DNA from 2 places in the Bacteroides faecium genome. Region 1 is predicted to be linked to the other one. Evidence: riboswitches for the same ligand, from Rfam matches in the RefSeq annotation. Region 1 holds a riboswitch; the other holds the start of a gene.
What was found. Region 1 has a riboswitch for thiamine pyrophosphate ahead of BacF7301_RS01015 (TonB-dependent receptor). Riboswitches for the same ligand answer to the same signal wherever they lie in the genome.
Positions count from the first base shown of each region.

Region 2: it holds a riboswitch for thiamine pyrophosphate, as region 1 does, so the genes downstream of both, thiS (sulfur carrier protein ThiS) here and BacF7301_RS01015 (TonB-dependent receptor) in region 1, are expected to answer to the same signal.

Region 1 is NZ_CP050831.1:247,922-258,699, forward strand. Features, by position in the region: gene BacF7301_RS00990 (IclR family transcriptional regulator) at 1-295, opposite strand, end outside; gene BacF7301_RS00995 (Lrp/AsnC family transcriptional regulator) at 426-896, opposite strand; gene BacF7301_RS01000 (O-acetylhomoserine aminocarboxypropyltransferase/cysteine synthase family protein) at 1,073-2,359, shown strand; gene BacF7301_RS01005 (hypothetical protein) at 2,434-2,673, shown strand; gene BacF7301_RS01010 (mechanosensitive ion channel family protein) at 2,778-3,689, opposite strand; TPP riboswitch at 3,819-3,915, shown strand; gene BacF7301_RS01015 (TonB-dependent receptor) at 3,916-6,201, shown strand; gene pnuC (nicotinamide riboside transporter PnuC) at 6,215-6,826, shown strand; gene BacF7301_RS01025 (thiamine diphosphokinase) at 6,823-7,449, shown strand; gene thrC (threonine synthase) at 7,623-8,924, opposite strand; gene BacF7301_RS01035 (cofactor-independent phosphoglycerate mutase) at 8,936-10,144, opposite strand; gene thrA (bifunctional aspartate kinase/homoserine dehydrogenase I) at 10,151-10,778, opposite strand, start outside.
Region 2 is NZ_CP050831.1:5,249,026-5,259,803, reverse strand. Features, by position in the region: gene thiC (phosphomethylpyrimidine synthase ThiC) at 1-1,395, opposite strand, end outside; gene BacF7301_RS19615 (thiazole synthase) at 1,430-2,206, opposite strand; gene BacF7301_RS19610 (thiamine phosphate synthase) at 2,239-2,856, opposite strand; gene thiS (sulfur carrier protein ThiS) at 2,861-3,061, opposite strand; TPP riboswitch at 3,122-3,215, opposite strand; gene BacF7301_RS19600 (sensor histidine kinase) at 3,271-5,253, opposite strand; gene BacF7301_RS19595 (superoxide dismutase) at 5,401-6,018, opposite strand; gene BacF7301_RS19590 (RHS repeat protein) at 6,094-7,833, opposite strand; gene BacF7301_RS19585 (ATP-dependent helicase) at 7,980-10,355, shown strand; gene BacF7301_RS19580 (YMGG-like glycine zipper-containing protein) at 10,383-10,778, shown strand, end outside.

The sequences.
Region 1 (10,778 bases):
GGACTGTTTCCAGCAAATTGTGTTCATTCAGCGCACGGAAACCCAGTGTCAGCAATTTCCGGGTTAACTTATACCGCTTGGCATCTTCACTAAAAGAAAGATAATCCAGACGTACCAATGTATTCAGGATGCGGTAGGCAGTAGTCTGCGATATATCAAGCGCCTGCTTGATTTCCTGCAATGTCTCCCCTTCCGCCCGTGAAGAAAGGTATTCAATCACTGCAATGCCTTTTTCTAAATTAGGCACTTTATAATTATCGTCTGCTTTTTCCAGACTTTGCTCTGTATTTTCCATATTTGGCAACATGTTTTCCATATTTGAAATATCATTCCAGCTTTTGATTAAAAATAGGGATGTTGCTCTTAAATGGAACTACGGATATGCAAAAAGAAGTTAAGTCTGCTGTATAACATAATTTGGGACACTAAATATGTATCCCATATTGATGCTTCACTTCGGCCATCACAAAGGTACTTTCCAACGAACCCAGGCTATCAATCGTGCCTAATACATTCAGAATAAACTCCTGATAATATTTCATATTGGGAGCATGAATCTTCAATAAGTAATCATAGCTACCCGATATGTTATAGCATTCGGTCACTTCGGGAATATCCTGTATGATTCGGGTAAATTCGGCAGCAATATCCCGATTCAGCCGCCTGAGCTTCACACTGCAAAATACCACAAATCCCTGATTCAGCTTTTCCGCATCGAGTACGGCGATATACTTCTTTATATAACCGCCACTTTCGAGACGTTTGAGACGTTCGAATACAGGGGTTGATGACAAACTCACCCGCGCAGCCAGCTCTTTGGTAGTCAGACGGGCATTCTCTTGCAAAGTACGGAGTATTTGCAAATCTACTTTATCCAGTTTCTCTAATGTACTCATAGAATAATATTCTTCTAAAAGGTAAATTTCAGGAATGAAGCAAATCATTCGTTCTACACAACCGTACAAAAATAGCATTATTTTCTATATTTTCATCATATATTGTTTGATAAACCCACGATCCATAACTTTGCAAGAAAATAAAGAAGATTATTAAACCTCAAAAACATACGATTATGGCAACAAAGAATTTACACTTCGAGACTTTACAGGTACATGTAGGACAAGAACAGGCAGACCCGGCAACAGATGCCCGTGCAGTACCTATTTATCAGACTACTTCTTATGTATTCCACAATTCGGCTCACGCTGCCGCACGTTTCGGCCTGCAAGACCCGGGAAATATCTACGGTCGTCTGACTAACTCTACCCAAGGAGTTTTTGAACAGCGCGTAGCTGCCCTTGAAGGTGGAGTAGCGGGTCTGGCTGTCGCTTCCGGTGCTGCCGCTATCACTTATGCATTCGAGAACATCACTCGTGCCGGCGACCATATTGTAGCAGCCAAGACCATCTATGGTGGGAGTTATAATTTACTGGCGCATACCCTGCCCAGCTATGGTATCACAACGACTTTTGTTGACCCCAGCGATTTATCGAACTTTGAAAAAGCTATCCAAGAGAATACGAAAGCGGTATTTATCGAGACATTAGGTAATCCGAATTCTAATATCATTGATATAGAAGCGGTATCCGAAATAGCTCACCGCCACAAAATTCCTTTGATTATAGACAATACATTCGGCACTCCTTATTTAATCCGCCCCATCGAACATGGAGCAGATATCGTAGTACATTCAGCAACGAAATTCATTGGCGGACATGGTTCTTCATTAGGTGGAGTGATTGTTGATTCCGGTAAGTTCGACTGGGTAGCTTCCGGCAAGTTCCCGCAACTCACGGAACCCGACCCTTGCTATCACGGAGTACGCTTTGTAGACGCTGCCGGGCCGGCCGCTTACGCTATCCGTATCCGTGCCATTCTGCTGCGTGATACTGGGGCAACTATCAGCCCATTCAATGCTTTCATCCTGCTGCAAGGACTGGAAACTCTTTCATTGCGTGTAGAACGTCATGTGGAAAACGCCCTGAAAGTAGTGAATTTCTTAAACAATCACCCAAAAGTAAAGAAAGTGAACCACCCGTCATTGGCCAATCATCCCGACCACGCATTGTATCAGCGTTATTTCCCGAATGGCGCCAGTTCCATCTTTACCTTCGAAGTGAAAGGCGGACAGGAAGAGGCACACCGCTTCATTGACAGTCTGGAGATATTCTCATTGCTTGCCAATGTTGCTGACGTTAAGTCACTCGTGATTCATCCGGCAAGTACTACCCATTCACAGCTTAATGCGCAGGAACTTGTCGAGCAAGAAATCTATCCGGGCACTGTCCGCCTGTCCATAGGAACAGAGCATATTGACGATTTGATTGCCGACCTGGAACAGGCACTTGCCAAAATCTAAGATACAGCGGTTTGTGTATGAACTTTCCGTCACTGTGGAACGTTATAACAATATAACATTAAAACATTGCAGTCATGGAAAAATATTTAATACACAGCAACGAACTGCATCTGATAGACGCAGAGAAAATCCATCAGGCCGTAGAAAAGATGGTGGAGTCACTCGACTTAGCCGCCGGTTCTACTACCAATTTTGACCTCTATCAGGTTGTAGAAGACTACTTTAAAAACCTTGAGAAGAGAAGAAAGATTAACCACGTACTGGGAATCAAAGAAGATAGATACGAATTGGTCGAGGACTTCGGCATCAAATAAAAGAAATTCCATTTAATCACACCAGACAAGTTTTTTATAACCAAAAGGAGAGAGTCCCACTTTCAGTGAAGCCCTCTCCTTTTTGGTTATATACTATGCAATAATCAGTTACCCTGATGTACCGTAAGTTGTGGGAATGGGAAATTGATGCCTTTCTCATTAAAGGTTTCATAAATTGCCTTATTAATATCGAAATATACTCCCCAATAATCTCCACTGTTCACCCACACACGAGCTACTACATTTACACTGCTGGCATCCAGCGCATGAAGAGCTATAAACGGTGCAGGTTCGTTCAGGATACGTGAATCAGCCGCCAGTATGTCACGGACAATTTGCTGTACCTTATTATAATCTTCTCCGTAGTCAATGCCGACAATCCATTCTACACGGCGGGTTGTCTGTGTATTGTAGTTCGTCACTACTCCGCTGCTCATTGCACCGTTCGGTATATAAATCACCTTGTTATCTCCCGTAGTCAGAATAGTATGGAAGATTTGAATCTCTTTCACTGTTCCCGAAACTCCCTGGCTTTCAATCCAGTCGCCTACTTTGTAAGGCTTGAATAAGAGTACAATCAGTCCGCCTGCGAAGTTCTGCAAGTTGCCGGACAAAGCCATACCGACAGCGACACCGGCAGAAGCCAAAAGAGCCGCAAACGAAGTCGTTTCAACACCCAGCGCACCGACAACGGAAATAATCAATAGGATAGTCAACAGAATATTTACCAGACTTTTGACGAAAGTCTTGATACTTATATCGACTTTTCTTTTATCCATCAGCCGCACGATGAACCTGTTGAGCATCGAGATAAGGAAACGTCCTACAATGAAAACGATGACCGCAATCAAGATACGTTCGCCGGCACGTATTCCAAAATCTATTAACTGTTGAGTGATAAGCGATAATTTATCTAAGCCGTCGGCATTAGCTATCGCTTCTTCCATTAATTTATCTGCGACCACTTGCGTAGAGTCCGCAACTTGTGTTGCTGTTGCTTGAAATAATAGTAGCATAATTGATATGTTATTTAAATGAATAAACGGTTGTTTTGTTATTTCAACAAACTGCAAAGTTATATTGTTTTTAGTAAATCTAAAAGTTTTTTTTGCTTTCCTCCTACAAAAGCCGTAATTTTGTCACCGATTCACTGGTAGGGGTGCCTTAACATGACGGGCTGAGAACATACCCATAGAATCTGAACCGGGTAATGCCGGCGTAGAGAACTAATTAATAAGCAAGATGAAAAAAATTGGATTGATGGCCGTCGCCTTATTAGGTGCAGGCATCACTGTTTATGCACAGACGAGTGCAAAAGATAGCATGAAAGTTGTAAACCTGCAAGAAGTGCAGGTAGTATCCACCCGTGCCACGGCAAAAACTCCGGTGGCATTTACCAACGTAAAAAGAGAGCAAATCAGTAAACAGAACTTTGGACAGGATATTCCTTTCCTTTTATCTACCACCCCTTCCGTATTGACCACTTCGGACGCGGGAGCAGGCGTAGGATATACCACCATCCGCGTACGCGGAACAGATGCTACCCGCATCAATGTCACCGCCAACGGTATCCCGATGAACGACTCCGAAAGCCACGCCATCTTCTGGGTGAACACTCCCGACTTCGCTTCTTCCCTGGAAGATATGCAGATTCAACGGGGTGCCGGAACGTCTACCAACGGTTCGGGAGCATTCGGTGCCAGCATCAATATGCGTACACAGAGTATCTCTTCCAAGCCTTACGCGGAAGTTTCCGGCTCTTATGGCTCGTTCAATACACATAAGGAAACGGTAAAAGTAGGAACCGGGCTGATTAATAAATACTGGGCATTCGACGCACGCCTCTCTAATATTCAGAGTGACGGTTATCGCGACCGTGCCTCATCGGACTTGAAATCGTATTTCGTACAAGGCGGTTATTTCGGTGAAAACACAACGGTTAAGTTTATTTCCTTCGGTGGAAAAGAAAAGACTTATCATGCCTGGGACGGCATCAGCAAAGAGCAGTTGGAGAACAACCGGACATACAACCCGAACGGAATCATCCTCGATGACAATATAGGAAAAGGAAATCCCATCGGTTTCTATGATGACCAAATGGATAATTACCGCCAGACGCACTATCAACTTTTGCTTAATCACATTTTCTCTCCGACATGGAACCTGAATATTGCTTTCCATTATACCAATGGTTTCGGCTATTATCAGGAATACAAAAACGGACGCAGCCTTGAAGAATATGGATTGAAACCTTTCTATCTCCCTAGTAATAGTGAGCCGCAGAAGAAAACGAATCTTGTCCGCCAAAAGTTAGTGGATAGCGACTTCGGCGGCGGCATCTTCTCATTGAATTATCAGAACGAGAAACTAAACGCTTCTTTCGGTGGTGGTCTGAACCGATACAGTAACGACCACTATGGAAAAGTGATATGGGTGAAAAACTACACTGAACAGCTCGACCCTGAACATGAATATTATCGTAATAAGGGTGGAAAGACAGACGGTAACATTTATCTGAAAGCTAATTATCAGCTAACCGGCGGATTAAGCGCTTATGCCGACCTGCAATATCGCTATATTCATTATACGATTGATGGAGATAATGATAAATGGGACTATACCGCAACTCCTGAACACTTGCAACGATTGGACATCAGAGAGAACTTCAGCTTCTTTAATCCGAAAGCCGGACTTTTTTGGCAAATCAATTCCAACCACAGTGCCTACGCATCTTTTTCTGTGGCACAGAAAGAGCCTACCCGTAATAACTATACGGACGGAATGTTCGACCAATATCCCAAAGCGGAAAAGTTACTGGATTATGAGTTAGGATACACTTATCGCAACGAATGGTTTACGGCAGGTGTCAATTTATATTATATGGACTATACCGACCAATTAGTATTAAACGGGAAAACCAATGATATAGGCGAAGCCATGGCGGAAAACGTGAAAGACAGTTACCGAATGGGAATCGAGTTGGCGTTGGGCGCTAAATTCAACGACTGGTTGCGTTGGGACATCAACGGAACATGGAGTAAAAACCGCATTAAGGATTATGTGGGTTACGTATATGATGAAAGTCTGGTGAATGGGGAAATCGTTGATAATCTATGGACGCAGACTGCGATTAAAGGGGGAAACTCTCCTATCGCCTTCTCTCCTTCTTTTATCGGAAACAGCCTGATAACTCTCGGCAGCAACGGACTGGAAATTTCTCTCCAGTCTCAATATGTCAGCCGCCAGTATCTCGACAACTTCGGCACAAAGGAAAACTCGCTCGATGCCTACTTTGTTAACCATCTCAGTGCGTCGTATTCTTTTAAGACCCGTCACACAAAAGGAATTACCATAGGAGCTACCGTTTACAACCTGTTCGATACAAAATATGAAACGAACGGATACTCGCAAAGCGTTGCCCTTTACGAAAACGGAGATAAGACAAAGGCGTATGTGATAAAGCATGACCCGCGTTTCTACCCGATGGCAGGCACAAATATATTGGCACATATTACTTTCCGTTTTTAAGCAGGTTTGAATGATGGAAATGAATTTCCTTGAAATATTCGGTACGATTGTCGGTTTAGTCTACCTTTGGTTGGAATACCGGGCAAGTATCTATCTTTGGATAGCGGGGATTATCATGCCTGCTATCTATATCTTCGTCTATTACGAAGCGGGATTGTATGCAGATTTCGGTATCAATATCTATTATCTGATTGCCGCCGTCTACGGCTGGTTCTTTTGGATGTGGGGACAACGGAAAGGAAAGCGGAATCAATCTGCCAATGCTGAAACAGGCAATGATAAACCGAAAGCTCTCCCTATCGTGCATACACCGTGGAAATGCTATCTTCCGCTTTTGCTGGTCTTCATCGTTGCCTTTATCGGCATTGCCTGGATACTCATTGAATACACAGACAGCAATGTGCCCTGGCTGGATAGCTTCACCACGGCATTGAGCATTGTCGGCATGTGGATGCTGGCACGTAAATATATCGAGCAATGGTTCGCTTGGATACTTGTAGACATTGTTTGTTGCGGACTTTATATTTATAAAGACCTTTATTTTACCTCTGCCTTATACGGACTTTACTCCATTATAGCTATCTTTGGCTACTTCAAATGGAAAAAATTAATGAGCATACAATGATAAACGAACACTATACGCCCGAAGCCGTGATATTGGCTAACGGTGAATATCCTACTCACCCTCTTCCTTTGCGAATGTTGGAAGAAGCTAAATTCGTAACTTGTTGTGACGGCGCAGCCAATGAATATATCTCCCGTGGACATACACCGGACGTAATTATCGGTGACGGTGACTCCCTTTCACCGGAATATAAAGAACGCTTCTCTCCTATTATACATCAGATAGCCGACCAGGAAACGAATGACCAAACCAAAGCTGTTCACTTTCTGCAGGAGAAAGGATTCCGCAAGATTGCCATCGTCGGTGCTACCGGAAAACGGGAAGACCACACGCTGGGAAATATCAGCCTGCTCATGGAGTATATGAGAGAGGGCATGGAAGTAAGGATAGTTACAGACTACGGTGTATTTATGCCTGTAAACGGTACGCAGACTTTCGAGTCGCATCCCGGACAGCAGATTTCGATTATTAATTTCGGAGCAAAAGAATTAAAGGGGGAAGGATTGGTTTATCCACTTAGCGACTTTACGAATTGGTGGCAAGGAACTCTTAATGAGGCTACAAACAATCGTTTTACCATTCAGTGCACGGGAGAGTATTTAGTATTTCTAACTTCTATGTAAACCGATATTTATTCTCAAGATATTCTCATCACTATGAGAAAAAATTCTCACTGCGATGAGAAAAAATACTCATAGTGATGAGATTTTTTTCTCATTGCGGTGAGAATCATTCTTTCATTGCAATAGACTGACAATACTTCACATTACTCTGTGCAACAGTCTGTTAAGATGGGCTATAGTGAAAGCAAATAGCTCTTGAAATCTGAAAACTCTTTTGTCATCTGAAGGCTCTTCTTCTCACCTTTCATAAATTCCTGTAATTTGGCAGGTATTTCTACCGTTTCACCAATGATACTTTCTACCGTTTCGAGGAACTTGGCAGGATGGGCTGTTTCGAGGAATACACCTGTTTCGCCCGGTTGTAAACCTTCTGCCAATGCACGATAGCCACATGCCCCATGAGGGTCGAGCAGATAATGGTGTTCTTCCCAAGTCTCTTTCACAGTTTCACGGATTTGTTCGTCGGTATAGGTAGTTCCCGAAATCTCGGCGGAGATAGCGGCATGAGAACCTTTATACAAATCGAGTACACGGGCAAAGTTGCTCGGGTCGCCTACGTCCATGGCATTAGCGATGGTTGCGATAGATGGACGCGGGTTGTATTCGCCTGTTTGCAGATATTGGTAGAATATATCGTTACGGTTGTTAGCCGCAATGAAACGTTTCACGGGTAATCCCATTTTCTTACCGAACAGACCGGCAGTGATGTTTCCGAAGTTTCCGCTAGGAACGCAGATTACTACATTATCAGCTTTTCCGGCATGTTTCAACTGGGCATAAGCATAGAAATAATAAAATGCTTGCGGCAGGAAACGGGCAACGTTGATAGAATTGGCGGAAGTCAGGGAAAGATGTTCATTCAGTTCCTTATCCATGAAAGCCGATTTCACCAATGCCTGGCAATCATCAAATGTTCCGTCCACTTCGAGGGCGGTAATATTCTGTCCTAATGTGGTGAATTGCTTTTCCTGTATTTCACTGACTTTTCCTTTCGGATAAAGTACATATACATGAATACCTTCCACACCAAAGAAACCGTTAGCCACCGCACTTCCCGTATCACCGGAAGTGGCTACCAGCACATTGACATTCTTCTGTCCTTCTTTCTTAATGAAGTAACCAAGCAGACGCGCCATAAAACGACCGCCTACGTCTTTGAAAGCTAATGTAGGACCGTGGAAAAGTTCGAGTGAGTAGATATTCTCCGATACTTTCACCAAAGGCACATCGAAACTTAAAGTGTCATACACAATCTGTTTCAACGTATCGGCAGGAACATCCTCACCGAAGAAAGCATCGGCTACACGATAAGCAATCTCCTGGAAGGACAAGCTTTCAATCGAATCGTAAAAATCTTGTGGAAGCGGTTTGATGGACATAGGCATAAACAGCCCTTTATCGGCAGCAAGCCCTTTCACCACTGCTTCTTGCAATGAAGCATTAGGCGCTTGCTTATTTGTACTATAATAAATCATAATCGGATGCGTTATTTCATGAACTCTTTTATAAACTCGTCTTCTTTCAGCAGACCGTAGCTACCGCTACAAGCCGCCACTTCATCATACGTCTGTACTTCGTCCGGTTCGATACCCGGATACCAGATAAGGAACGGGATAGGGTCGGCAGTATGTGTACGAAGTTCGCAAGGAGTAGGATGGTCGGGCAATACGGCTATCGCTACAGGTTCGTCCCAGTCTTTCACAGCTTCATAGATAGGGCCTACGGCACGTTTATCGAGATTCTCGATAGTCAGGAGTTTCAGGTCGACGTCTCCTTCATGTCCCGCCTCATCGCTGGCTTCGATATGCAGATAAACAAAGTCATCCGTTTTCAGGGCTTCCAAGGCGGCAGCTACTTTGTTTTCATAATTTGTATTGTAAAGTCCGGTGGCTCCCTCTACCGCGATACGGCGTAAGCCTGCATAGTAACCGATTCCGTTTATCAAGTCTACAGCCGAGATAACCGCTCCTTTCTTCACTTGCGGGAATGTTTCGGAGAAGGTAGGCATCTGCGGACGGTAACCGGGACTCCAAGGCCAAATGCTGTTTGCAGGGTCTTTGCCTTCGGCCATACGTTTCAGATTCAACGGATGGTCTTTCAGCAATTCCTGTGATTTCAGAATCAGGTCATTAATCAAGTCTGCCGTCTCTTGAGCTTCCGGCACTAATGGTTTCACCATCAACGGACGGAAAGGTTTCAAAGGCACATCGTGCGGCGGGGTGCAGTCCAGTTCCTTGTTTCCCCCTTTGATAACCAACAGATGGCGGTACTGGACTCCCGTATGAAAACGCACGCGGTCGTTGCCCAGTTTCTCTTGCAGGTATTGAATCAATACGTCTGCTTCTTCCGTTGAGATATGTCCCGAAGAGTGATTCTTCAGAATCTCCCCTTCCACGCAAATCAGGTTACAACGCATCGCCATCTCTCCCGGTTGCAGGTCTACACCGATACTCGCTGCTTCCAGCGGTCCGCGGCCTTCGTACACTTTCGGAAGATTATATCCCAATACGGACATATTGGCGACCTCACTACCCGGATGAAAACCTTCGGCTACGGTGTTCAACCGTCCGACACGCCCCATGCGGGCTAATTTATCCATGTAAGGCGTTTTTGCATATTGCAGGAGCGTCTTGTCCCCTAATGACTTCACTGGCCAGTCGGCCATTCCGTCTCCCAATATGATAATATGTTTCATAAGGCATTAAACGTTTGCGATGCTCATAATATCGGCAAATACTCCGGCAGCAGTCACACCGGCACCGGCACCGTATCCCTGAATCATCATCGGATATTCTTTATAACGTTCTGTAGTCAGCAGGATGATATTGTTGCTACCTTCCAAGCCGTAGAACGGATGGTTGGCTCCCACTTCCTGCAGGCCGACAGAGGCTTTCCCATTCTCCAGTTTGGCAACGAAACGCCAGTGTTTATTCTCTTTTTCGAGTACTTGGCGACGGGCTTCAAAGTCAGCATCCAGGCTTGGCACACGTTTCCAGAAGTCATCCAGAGAACCTTCGAAGAAATCGTTCGGAACAAAGAGGTTCTTCTCTACATCTTCCTGTTCGATACGGTATCCGGCTTCGCGTGCCAGAATCACCAGTTTACGGATGACGTCTTTACCGCTAAGGTCGATACGCGGGTCCGGTTCGGAATAACGTTCTTCCTGCGCCATCTTGATGGTACGGCTGAAAGGAATGTCGGCACTAATCTTATTAAAGATGTAGTTCAGTGTACCCGAAAGTACGGCTTCAATCTTCAATATCTTGTCGCCACTATGAATCAAGTCGTTGATTGTATTGATAATCGGAAGTCCCGCACCTACGTTTGTT
Region 2 (10,778 bases), 1.8 Mb from region 1:
ATGCTCCTTCGGAGTCACATAACAAAGCATTGCCGTACCCAGCCATCCGATTTGTGCGGCACCGATAGCGGAAGTGATATGGTCGTATCCCGGAGCGATATCCGTCACCAACGGGCCGAGCGTGTAGAACGGTGCATCGTGGCACTTCTCAATCTGACGTTCCATATTCTCTTTAATCTTGTGCATCGGCACATGCCCGGGGCCTTCGATAAATGCCTGGACATTCTTGTCCCAGGCGCGAAGTACCAGTTCTCCCATCGTATCCAGTTCTGCAAACTGAGCTTCATCGTTGGCATCATAGATAGAACCCGGACGAAGTCCGTCTCCCAAAGACACCGCTACATCATACTCTGCCAGAATATCACAAATATCATCGAAGTGATCATACAAGAAACTCTCCTGGTCATGCTCCAGGCACCATTTACTCATAATACTTCCCCCGCGACTGACAATACCACACAGGCGATTATCGGCAAGGTGTACATTATGGCGGCGGATACCTGCATGAATCGTAAAATAATCCACTCCCTGCTCGCATTGTTCAATCAAAGTATCCCGGTAGATTTCCCATGTCAGGTCTTCCACTACACCGTTTACTTTTTCAAGTGCCTGATAGATAGGAACCGTGCCGACCGGAACGGGGCAATTGCGGATAATCCACTCGCGTGTCTCGTGGATATTTTCTCCCGTAGAGAGATCCATCAAAGTATCACCGCCCCATTTGCAACTCCACAATGCTTTTTCCACTTCTTCGTCAATGCTCGAAGTAGTAGCGGAGTTTCCGATATTCGTATTGATTTTCACTAGAAAGTTGCGTCCGATAATCATCGGTTCGGCTTCCGGATGATTGATATTGGCAGGCAGTACGGCACGTCCTTCCGCAATCTCCCGGCGGACAAATTCAGGGGTGATATGGCTTTTTATTCCCAATTCCTCACAGTTCATATTCTCACGGATAGCCACATACTCCATTTCGGGAGTGATGATACCTCTTTTGGCATACGCCATTTGGGTGATAGCTTCCCCTTTTTTTGCACGATAAGGCAGGGCGATATGTTCAAAACGCAGGTGGTCGAGATTCTTGTCATCCCGTCTCATGCGTCCGTATTCGGATGTGATTTCAGGAAGTTGTTCCACATCACCGCGACCTACAATCCATTCTTCGCGCATTCGCGGCAAGCCTTTTTTAAGGTCGATACTCATATCCGTGTCGCTGAACGGACCGCTGGTATCATATACATATACTTCGGGATTCGGTGTCGCAATCTTTTCTTCGCCTTCAAAACTGACGCTGGGCACTTGTTCCACTTTCCGCATGGCTACACGGATATTCGGATAAAGTTTGCCGGGTAAATATACTTTTTGAGAGCGGGGAAATTTTATTCTTTGTTCCATAATTGTTTTTTTAGTAGTCAGCTACTCATTCATATTATTTATCCAGGAAAGCAGTCAGAGGTGAGCTTGCTTCGGCTATAAAGTTGTTCGCTTGCAGTCCTAATCCCGCTTCGTAAGCCCGTCTTCCGGCTTCGGTGGCAGCTTTGAAAGCCTTTGCCATCTCTACCGGGTTTCCGGCAACGGCGATTGCCGTATTCACCAATACGGCAGAAGCACCCAGTTCCATTGCTTCGGCAGCATGGCTTGGCGCGCCGATACCGGCATCGACAACAACGGGGATACCTGCCTGTTCGATAATGATTTGCAGGAACTCTTTAGTTTGCAATCCCTTATTCGTGCCAATCGGAGCACCAAGAGGCATGACGGTAGCTGCACCGGCTTCTTCCAGACGTTTGCAAAGCACAGGGTCTGCCTGGCAATAGGGCAATACGATAAAGCCCAGTTTTACCAACTCTTCCGTAGCCTTCAGTGTCTCGATAGAGTCGGGGAGCAGATAACGGGGATCGGGATGAATTTCCAGTTTCAGCCAGTTCGTACCGAACGCTTCACGCGCCATCTGTGCGGCAAAAACAGCTTCTTCCGCATCACGTACACCGGAAGTATTGGGCAATAACTGGATATTCGGATGGATAATATGTTTCAGCATGTCGTCCTCTTTATTGTCCATGTCGATACGTTTCATGGCAACCGTCACCATTTCTGTGCCTGAAGCCAGAATGGACTGTTCCATTACTTCATTGGAATTGAATTTTCCTGTTCCCAGGAAAAGGCGTGAGTTAAATTCACGTCCTGCAATTACTAACTTTTCCATGTTTTTTGGAATTTAGAATGATAGATGTTGATTTATGAATTACTTAGAATTTTTCGTGTTTCCTCTACCGGATTTTCAGCCCGGAGAATCGTGCCGGACATGGCAATCCCGTTGACTCCTGTGCGGAGAATATCAGGAATATCCTCGTTCGTGATTCCACCGATAGCCACTACGGGCAGTTCGATATTCGCTTCCTTCATTTGGGAAAGGATGGACGAATATCCTTCCAAGCCCAGTACAGGGCTCAGGTTCTTCTTGGTAGTAGTGAACCGGAAAGGCCCGATGCCGAGATAGTCGGCTCCGGCGCGATAATGCTGCACGACGTCTTCGAATGTATTTGCCGTGCCGCCGATAATAAAGGCTTCTCCGAGCATTTGCCTTGCCTGGTCGATAGGCATATCCTTTTTACCCAGGTGCACGCCGTCCACTTCCAGTTTTTTGACCAGTTCGACGTGGTCGTCGAGAATTAAAACCGCTTCGTACTCTTTACAAAGTGGTTTCAGTTGCAGTGCCACCGCTTCCACTTCCTTGAGAGAAGCATCCTTCATGCGTAGTTGAATCCATTTGCACCCGCCTTCGAGTGCCATACGTGCCGATTCGAAGTATGAATACCGTTCGGTCTGATGCGTGATAAATTGTAGACTGACCATCACTTTATCCTCCGCATGCTGCCTTGATAATTACCAGGTTGTCATTCTCATGAAGCGTGAAACGTTCCCACTCGGTGCGGGGAATCATTTTGTTGTTCACGGCGATAGCGATACCCTGAACCGGAAGTTCGAGTTGCGCTGTCAGTTGTGTAAGGGTAGAGTCGGGAATCATTTCCACCTCTTTGTTGTTCACTTGTACTTTCATTGTCCTATCAGAATAAATAAGTTGAAAGTAAATACAAAGAGCGTGCTTTTATGGAAAGGCGATAAGAAGAAACACAATCCCTACGTCAGTACTAACTGCCTCAGGTTCCTAGGGTATAATCTCAGCCCCTCATGGGGCACCCCTTTGTCTTTACGGGGGCAAAGTAAGCGAAAAAGAAACAGAAAAACACTAAATCGACAGATTATTTTTCATTTTTCTGCCGATTCCTGTTTTTTGATAGGATGGGAAAAGACAAATCGTGCGCCATTCTTGTAGTTCTTGTCAATCCATATATCACCTTGCATGTACTGAATGGTCAACTTGCAGATAGCCAGTCCCAGTCCCGTTCCCTGAATAAACTCGTTCAGTTTCTCGAAACGCTGGAATACGAGTTCCTGTTTCTCTTCGGGGATTCCTGTACCGGTATCAGTCACGGAGAATAACATACATTGCTTTTCTTCGTCCACTTTGTAGTCCAGTGTGATACTTCCTCCCGCAGGCGTGAATTTCAACGCATTATTCAGCAGATTGATAATGATTTGTTGCAGGCGCAGCGGGTCGGTATATAATAGATACGGCTCTTTGGGCATCTGGAGACTGATATTTACATCTTTCGTTTTATTCTGATTCGTCAGAGTAATCATGTTTTGACAATGATTCATCAATTCACACCACTCATATTTGAATTGCAATTTACCTGACTCCAAACGTGATATATCCAATACATCGCTAATTAATTGGAGTAACAGATTGGAATTAGTCTGAACAATATTCGCGTATTCCTGAAGTTCGCCGTTATGGTCTACCGAATCAACAATCAGACTGGAAAAGCCTACGATGGCATTCAGCGGTGTCCGTATTTCGTGGCTCATGTTCGACACAAAGGCGCTTTTCAGTTGATTGGCTTCCTCGGCACGTTCCTTGGCATCACGCAGTTCGATTTCGGACGCTTCCAGTTTCTTTTTGTCTTCCCGCAATTGTTCCGTCGTTCTTTCGAGGTGGTTTTTCAGGATTTTAGTCCGGTAATAGTAATATAGTGAAATCATCAATCCGCCTATCAATACCAGGAATATGAGCAGGATGAACTGTACCTCCGTCTTATAAGCCACAAAGAAAGGAATCGGCTGATTGATAACAAGCGAGCCGACAGGCAGTTTCTTATCTTCAAATCCCCATTCTTTCAGCTTGTTGGCATCAAATTTATACTTATTAGGTAGAATATTGATGCTTCTGATATCAGTTTTCCCCCGGTCTAAAAATTGGTAGGCATATTCTCCCATACTTTTTCCCACCCCTTCATATTGGGGAACATATCCGCCGATAGCCCAGTATCCTATGGCGGTGGAAGTCAGGCTGAACACCGGCAGCAAAGGGTTGGCTTTGGAAAAAGCATAAACGGAGTTATTCATATAGGTAATTCCACGGTTGTCCACCCGCCAGATGCCGAGTAACATCACTGATTTTGGCGAAAGATTCCGTAGCTGGCTGACAGCCGTATCAATGGTATGAATACGACCGTCGATATAAGTAACCGACAATTCCGGATAATTTTTCAGGTTCTTTTTGAACCAGGCAAGCTCAGCCAGTCCATTGTATGTATTGTCTGATACGAATACCAGGTTATCCATTTCCGGATAAAAATCCTGCATCATTTCTATATCTTTGTTGATGTCATATTCGTATGTATTACAGTATTTTACATTGTACTCTTTCATCTTCTCCGTTAAGTCAATGCTTTGAGGCTCATAACTTCGGATATCAATAGAATCATCCGGGATATGGATGCCGTTGCGTGAAGCCATTGCGAAGAAAACGGGGAGCTGCTTGTATTTCTCATCTTCGAGATGAAGGAAACTGCTCCATGCTTCACCACCCAGTAGGACAACTAACTTCGCTTTCGGATGCTTGTCCAGAATATCGGTCAGTGTCTTTTTCCATTTATGGGCCTGGGTTAAATCCGTTGCATTCATATTTTCTACAATGGTAGAGTATTTTCCGCCCAATTGCGTATAAGTCTTTATAAATGCACTGATGTTATCGTAAGTATATTTAGTATCGGCATTATAAGAAGTGATGAAAAGTATTTCTTCCTCAGATTCTTCTGCGGTGGCGGCATTGCAGAAAATAGGGAAGAAAAGGAGAAAGGCAATGGCGGTAATCAATCGTATGTTTTTTCCTTTATGTAATGTCATAATTGTTTGTTATGCTGATATGAGTGTTGCAAAAATACAACTAATGTAGCTGATATACAATAAATATTGATTTTTTATGTGAGAAAAAAGGCCGCTGTGATTTTCACAACGACCTTTTCATTAGTATAGTTTAGTCAGTAAATCCGGTTACATTCTTTTTTCAACCACATCCCAGTCGATGATGTTCCACAGGGCGTTGACATGGTCGGCACGGCGGTTTTGGTAATCCAGATAATAGGAGTGTTCCCACACGTCGAATCCGAGAAGCGGCTTCAGTCCGGCACGTACAGGGTTGCTGCCGTTTCCTTCTTTGGTGATGTGCAGTTTGCCGTCTTTGTCAACGGACAACCAAGCCCATCCCGAACCGAACAATCCTACTGCTGCTGCGTTGAATTCTTTCTTGAAGTTTTCAAAGCTGCCGAAGTCACGTTTGATAGCTTCTCCCAGTTTGCCTGCCGGTTCCTTCTTCGCAGGTTTCGGGGCAAATTGCAGGAAATACAGATTGTGGTTCAATACTTGTCCGGCGTTATTGAATATAGCTCCATCCGGTGCTGCGGCAACGATTTCTTCCACCGTTTTACCTTCATATTCTGTTCCCGGTACGAGGCTATTCAGATTATTTACATACGTTTGTAGATGTTTTCCGTAATGGAAATCTATCGTTTGCTGACTGATTACAGGTTCCAACGCATTGTTTGCGTAAGGAAGTTTAGGCATTTCGTAAGTCATGGTCATCATAATTAAAGACATTAATATAGTATTCATAATGTTACAAGTTTTAATTGGCTTGTTATACTATAATAACAGAAGCCTTCCGCAAAATGTTCACAGCATCTTCTTTTATTTATAAATATACTGTATCCGTTCCATATCTTTCGGGTTGTCCCGGTTCGTGCGGCAAATCCATTGTCCCGTATTGTCATACTCATAGTAAGAATTTCCATCAATCCGGTTCCCGTATTTATCGTACATGCAAGTCAGGCAGCCGGACGTTTTCTGGTTATTCCCTAAAATCCGCTGGTAGACAATCTGCGTCAGATACCCGTACTTGTCATATTCATAAGCATCTTTCTGTGAAATAATCTGATCGGACGAGTTGGCGAAAAGCAGGTTCTGATGTTGCGAGGCAATCAATCTGCCTTTATCATCATATTTGTTTGCGGTGTAGCCTTGGAGCTCTCCGTTCTTATTATATTCTTTGGCTTCGGTCAGTAAGCCCTGCTTATTGTAAGTACTAATGATGAGTCTGCCATCCGTATATCTCAGAGAATCGCTCTCGATACTTCCATCAGCACCGATACGGCGTGTCCGCCGGTAAATGTCCGTCTTGGTCTTCGGATTCGTCTGTACTTCAAAGATGCAGTGACCTTGCGGGTCGTACAGCCTGTTTGTCTGCATTTCATTGCTTGCCTGCCCGTTTTTCATGGTCAGTGATAACGTGGAGATGAGCTGCCCCTTGTCGTCATACGAATAAGTGGTAGAGATATTTCCCGTGCTGTCGTTTTCGGCAGACTTTATCAGCCGTCCTGCATTATAATATTTCACGGAAGTGGGAGTGGAAATGATTGTTTGCAGGATAAACGGTGTCCGTAACGCATTGGCCTGGTCACGAAACTCCTTGTATCTGTGCGTACTAAGAAATTCCTGCAACAGACTCAAAGATTCGGAACTGACTATCGCCGGCTTTAAAAGTTCGAAATCCGCTTTTTCACTGAGATACTCCAAGTCGTTCTGATGAGTACGCGCCGCGGTATCCAGATAAGGAGTGCGTTTGTAGTCATCGATGATTTGTCGGATAGCCGTTGCATTTCCCCCTTCCCGTAAGCTGTCAATGCTATGGAACAGGTAATTGTCATATAACGCTTGCACTTCACCCAGAAACGGGCGGGTATCCGTATCCGTGAAGAACTTTTGCATGGCGGGATTATCAAAGAAAGCTTTGAAATTCTCCGGTGTTGGATTTGTCTTCACAATCTGATAAAGTCGCTTGTTCTCGGCGGCATTGATCTGGGAGATGAATTTTCCGTTCGGATACTCGGTCATGTACGTCTGATAAATGCCGGGTGCAGGTGCTTTCAGCATACCTTCCAGCAGTGCCATTTCGCGGATATCCCGTAACTTCTGTATCAGTGCGGAATCTGCGGGATAACCGCTTGAACGGATGCTGTCCATTAGTGTCCGGCTGAAAGGAATCTGATTATTCGAAGTCTCTAAAATATAGACGATAGATTGCTCCGCCTTGTTCTGCACGTTGGAAAGCTGTATCTTCTCCTCATCGCAGATGTTGGGGAAATAGGATTTGGCTGCCTTTTCATAACAACCGAAATAATCGGTGGCTGCCTGTTCGCTCTGTTTGTTCCACAGTCCGTTGAGGACATCCAGCAGTTCCAGTTCCTCAGCATAATATGCCTGCGTTTCATCGTCTACCTTTTCGCGGTTCTTCTGCCATTTGTCAGCGTCGTTGTCATTCAGATACCTGAGCAGTTTTTCCAGACGGCTCTGCTTCTGTGCCATGGCCTGTGGAATACAGGCGACCAGACACAAACTTAAAATAATTGTCAAAAATATACCTCTTTTCATTGCTTTTGGGGGTTAGGTTAAAATAGTTAGTGATGAAAAATCATAAAAATACCTTCATTCTCGAATGAATATTATACTTTTGTATTGAGAACAAAATTGAACGCCGAGGGTTTGTTAAAAAACCTCATTGTTTTTATAATGCTGTTATGAATACCAATTATATAGAGGAATTGAATGAGAGTCAGTGTGCAGCAGTGACTTACAACGACGGTCCTTCACTGGTGATAGCCGGTGCAGGTTCGGGGAAGACGCGCGTGTTGACTTATAAAATCGCCTATTTGCTGGAGAACGGTTACAATCCGTGGAACATCCTTGCACTGACCTTTACCAATAAAGCAGCGCGTGAGATGAAAGAACGTATTGCCCGCCTGGTAGGTATGGAGCGGGCGCGTTATTTGTGGATGGGGACTTTCCATTCCATATTCTCCCGTATCCTTCGTGCCGAAGCGCAGTATATCGGATTTACTTCCCAGTTTACCATTTATGATACGGCCGATAGTAAGAGCCTGCTCCGTTCCATCATCAAGGAAATGGGGCTTGACGAAAAGACCTATAAACCGGGAACTGTGCAATCCCGTATTTCCAACGCCAAGAATCATCTGGTCACTCCTACGGGATATGCTGCCAATAAGGAAGCGTACGAAGGCGATATGGCAGCCAAGATGCCTGCTATCCGCGACATCTATACCCGTTATTGGGAAAGATGCCGCCAGGCGGGAGCTATGGACTTTGACGACCTGTTGGTATATACCTATATCTTGTTCCGTGACTTCCCGGAAGTCCTGGCCCGCTATCGGGAGCAGTTCCGCTATGTGCTCGTAGACGAGTATCAAGATACCAACTATGCCCAACACAGCATCGTCCTGCAACTCACCAAAGAGAACCAGCGTGTCTGTGTCGTAGGGGATGACGCACAAAGCATCTATTCTTTCCGTGGAGCGGATATCGACAATATCCTCTATTTTACGAAAATCTATCCTAATACGAAAGTCTTCAAACTGGAGCAGAATTACCGCTCCACACAGACCATTGTCTGTGCTGCCAACAGCTTGATTGAGAAGAATGAGCGTCAGATACGGAAAGCCGTATTCTCCGAAAAAGAGAAAGGGGAAGCTATCGGTGTGTTCCAGGCATACAGCGATGTGGAAGAGGGTGATATTGTGGCGAATAAGATAGCCGAACTGCGCCGCGAACATTCCTACGGCTATGCTGATTTCGCTATCCTGTATCGTACGAATGCGCAAAGCCGTATTTTTGAGGAAGCTCTTCGGAAGCGGACGATGCCTTATAAGATTTACGGCGGACTTTCGTTCTACCAACGAAAGGAGATAAAAGACGTTATCGCTTATTTCCGTCTGGTGGTGAATCCGAATGACGAAGAAGCGTTCAAGCGTATCATCAATTATCCTGCCCGTGGTATCGGAGATACTACCGTCGGCAAGATAATATCGGCAGCCACCGATAATGGAGTCAGCCTGTGGGCGGCGCTCTGCGAGCCGTTGAGCTATGGCTTGAATATCAACAAAGGGACACATACGAAACTTCAAGGTTTCCGTGAGTTGATAGAAGGCTTTATTGCGGACTTGGCAGATAAGAACGCATACGAGATTGGAACGGATATTATCCGTCAATCCGGCATTATCAACGATGTCTGCCAGGACACTTCTCCTGAGAATCTGAGCCGCAAGGAAAATATAGAAGAGTTGGTAAACGGTATGAACGACTTCTGTGCTTTACGGCAGGAAGAAGGCAATCCGAATATATTCCTAACCGATTTCCTTTCGGAGATTTCATTGCTTACCGACCAGGATTCCGATAAGGCGGATGACGGGGAGAAAATAACTTTGATGACCGTCCATTCCGCCAAGGGATTGGAATTTAGGAATGTGTTTGTGGTCGGTCTGGAAGAAAACCTGTTCCCTAGCGGCATGGTAGGAGACTCACCACGTGCGTTGGAAGAAGAACGTCGTTTGTTCTATGTAGCCATTACCCGTGCGGAAGAGCATTGTTTTCTGTCTTTTGCCAAAACCCGTTTCCGTTACGGAAAGATGGAGTTTGGAAGTCCCAGCCGTTTCTTGCGGGATATTGATGTTGATTTCTTGAAGATGCCGCATGAGTCGGGAGTCAGCCGTTCGGTGGATGAAGGTGCGGGACGTTTCCGCAGAGAGATAGAAGGCGGATTTACCCGTTCTGCTTCTCCGTCGCGTGCACCTTTCGGAAGTACCTCTTCTTCAGAACAGCGCGAACGGCCGAAGGCGCAGATAATAGCTCCCAGTGTGCCGAGAAACTTGAAGAAGGTAAGTGCGGTAGGCAGCAGTGGGGGAACTCAGGCGTCGTCTTCCGGTTCTGCATCGGTGGCAGGAGTGCAAGCCGGACAAATGATAGAGCACGAACGTTTCGGACTGGGAGAGGTGATGAAAGTAGAAGGAACGGGAGATAACGCAAAAGCCACCATTCATTTCAAAAATGCGGGTGACAAGCAACTATTATTGCGTTTTGCTCGTTTTAAAGTGGTAGAATAAGAGAAGTAACACTAAATAGAGAGGTTCATGAAGAAACAACTAACAGTAATTTTGCTTTCCGCTTTGATTTTGAGCGGATGTGCGTCGGGGCGTATGGGGAATCCGGGAGCTATCGTAGCAGGTGCTTCTATCGGTGGTAGTCTGGGAAGTTCGATAGGCGGGCTTGTCGGGGATAATAATCGTGGCTGGCGTGGCGGTTACCGTGGTTCTGCCATCGGAAATATCGTAGGAACCATTGCCGGCGCGGCAATAGGAAGTGCGTTGACAGCGCCGAGACAGGAACAAATAGAAGAAGATGCCTACATTCCTGAAGTGCGTGAAGTCCGTGTTCAGAAATACAAGAAACAGCCGCAGCAGGTTCAGCGTCCGCTTGCCCAACTGAAATTGCGCAGGATTCGTTTTATTGATGATAACCGCAACCAT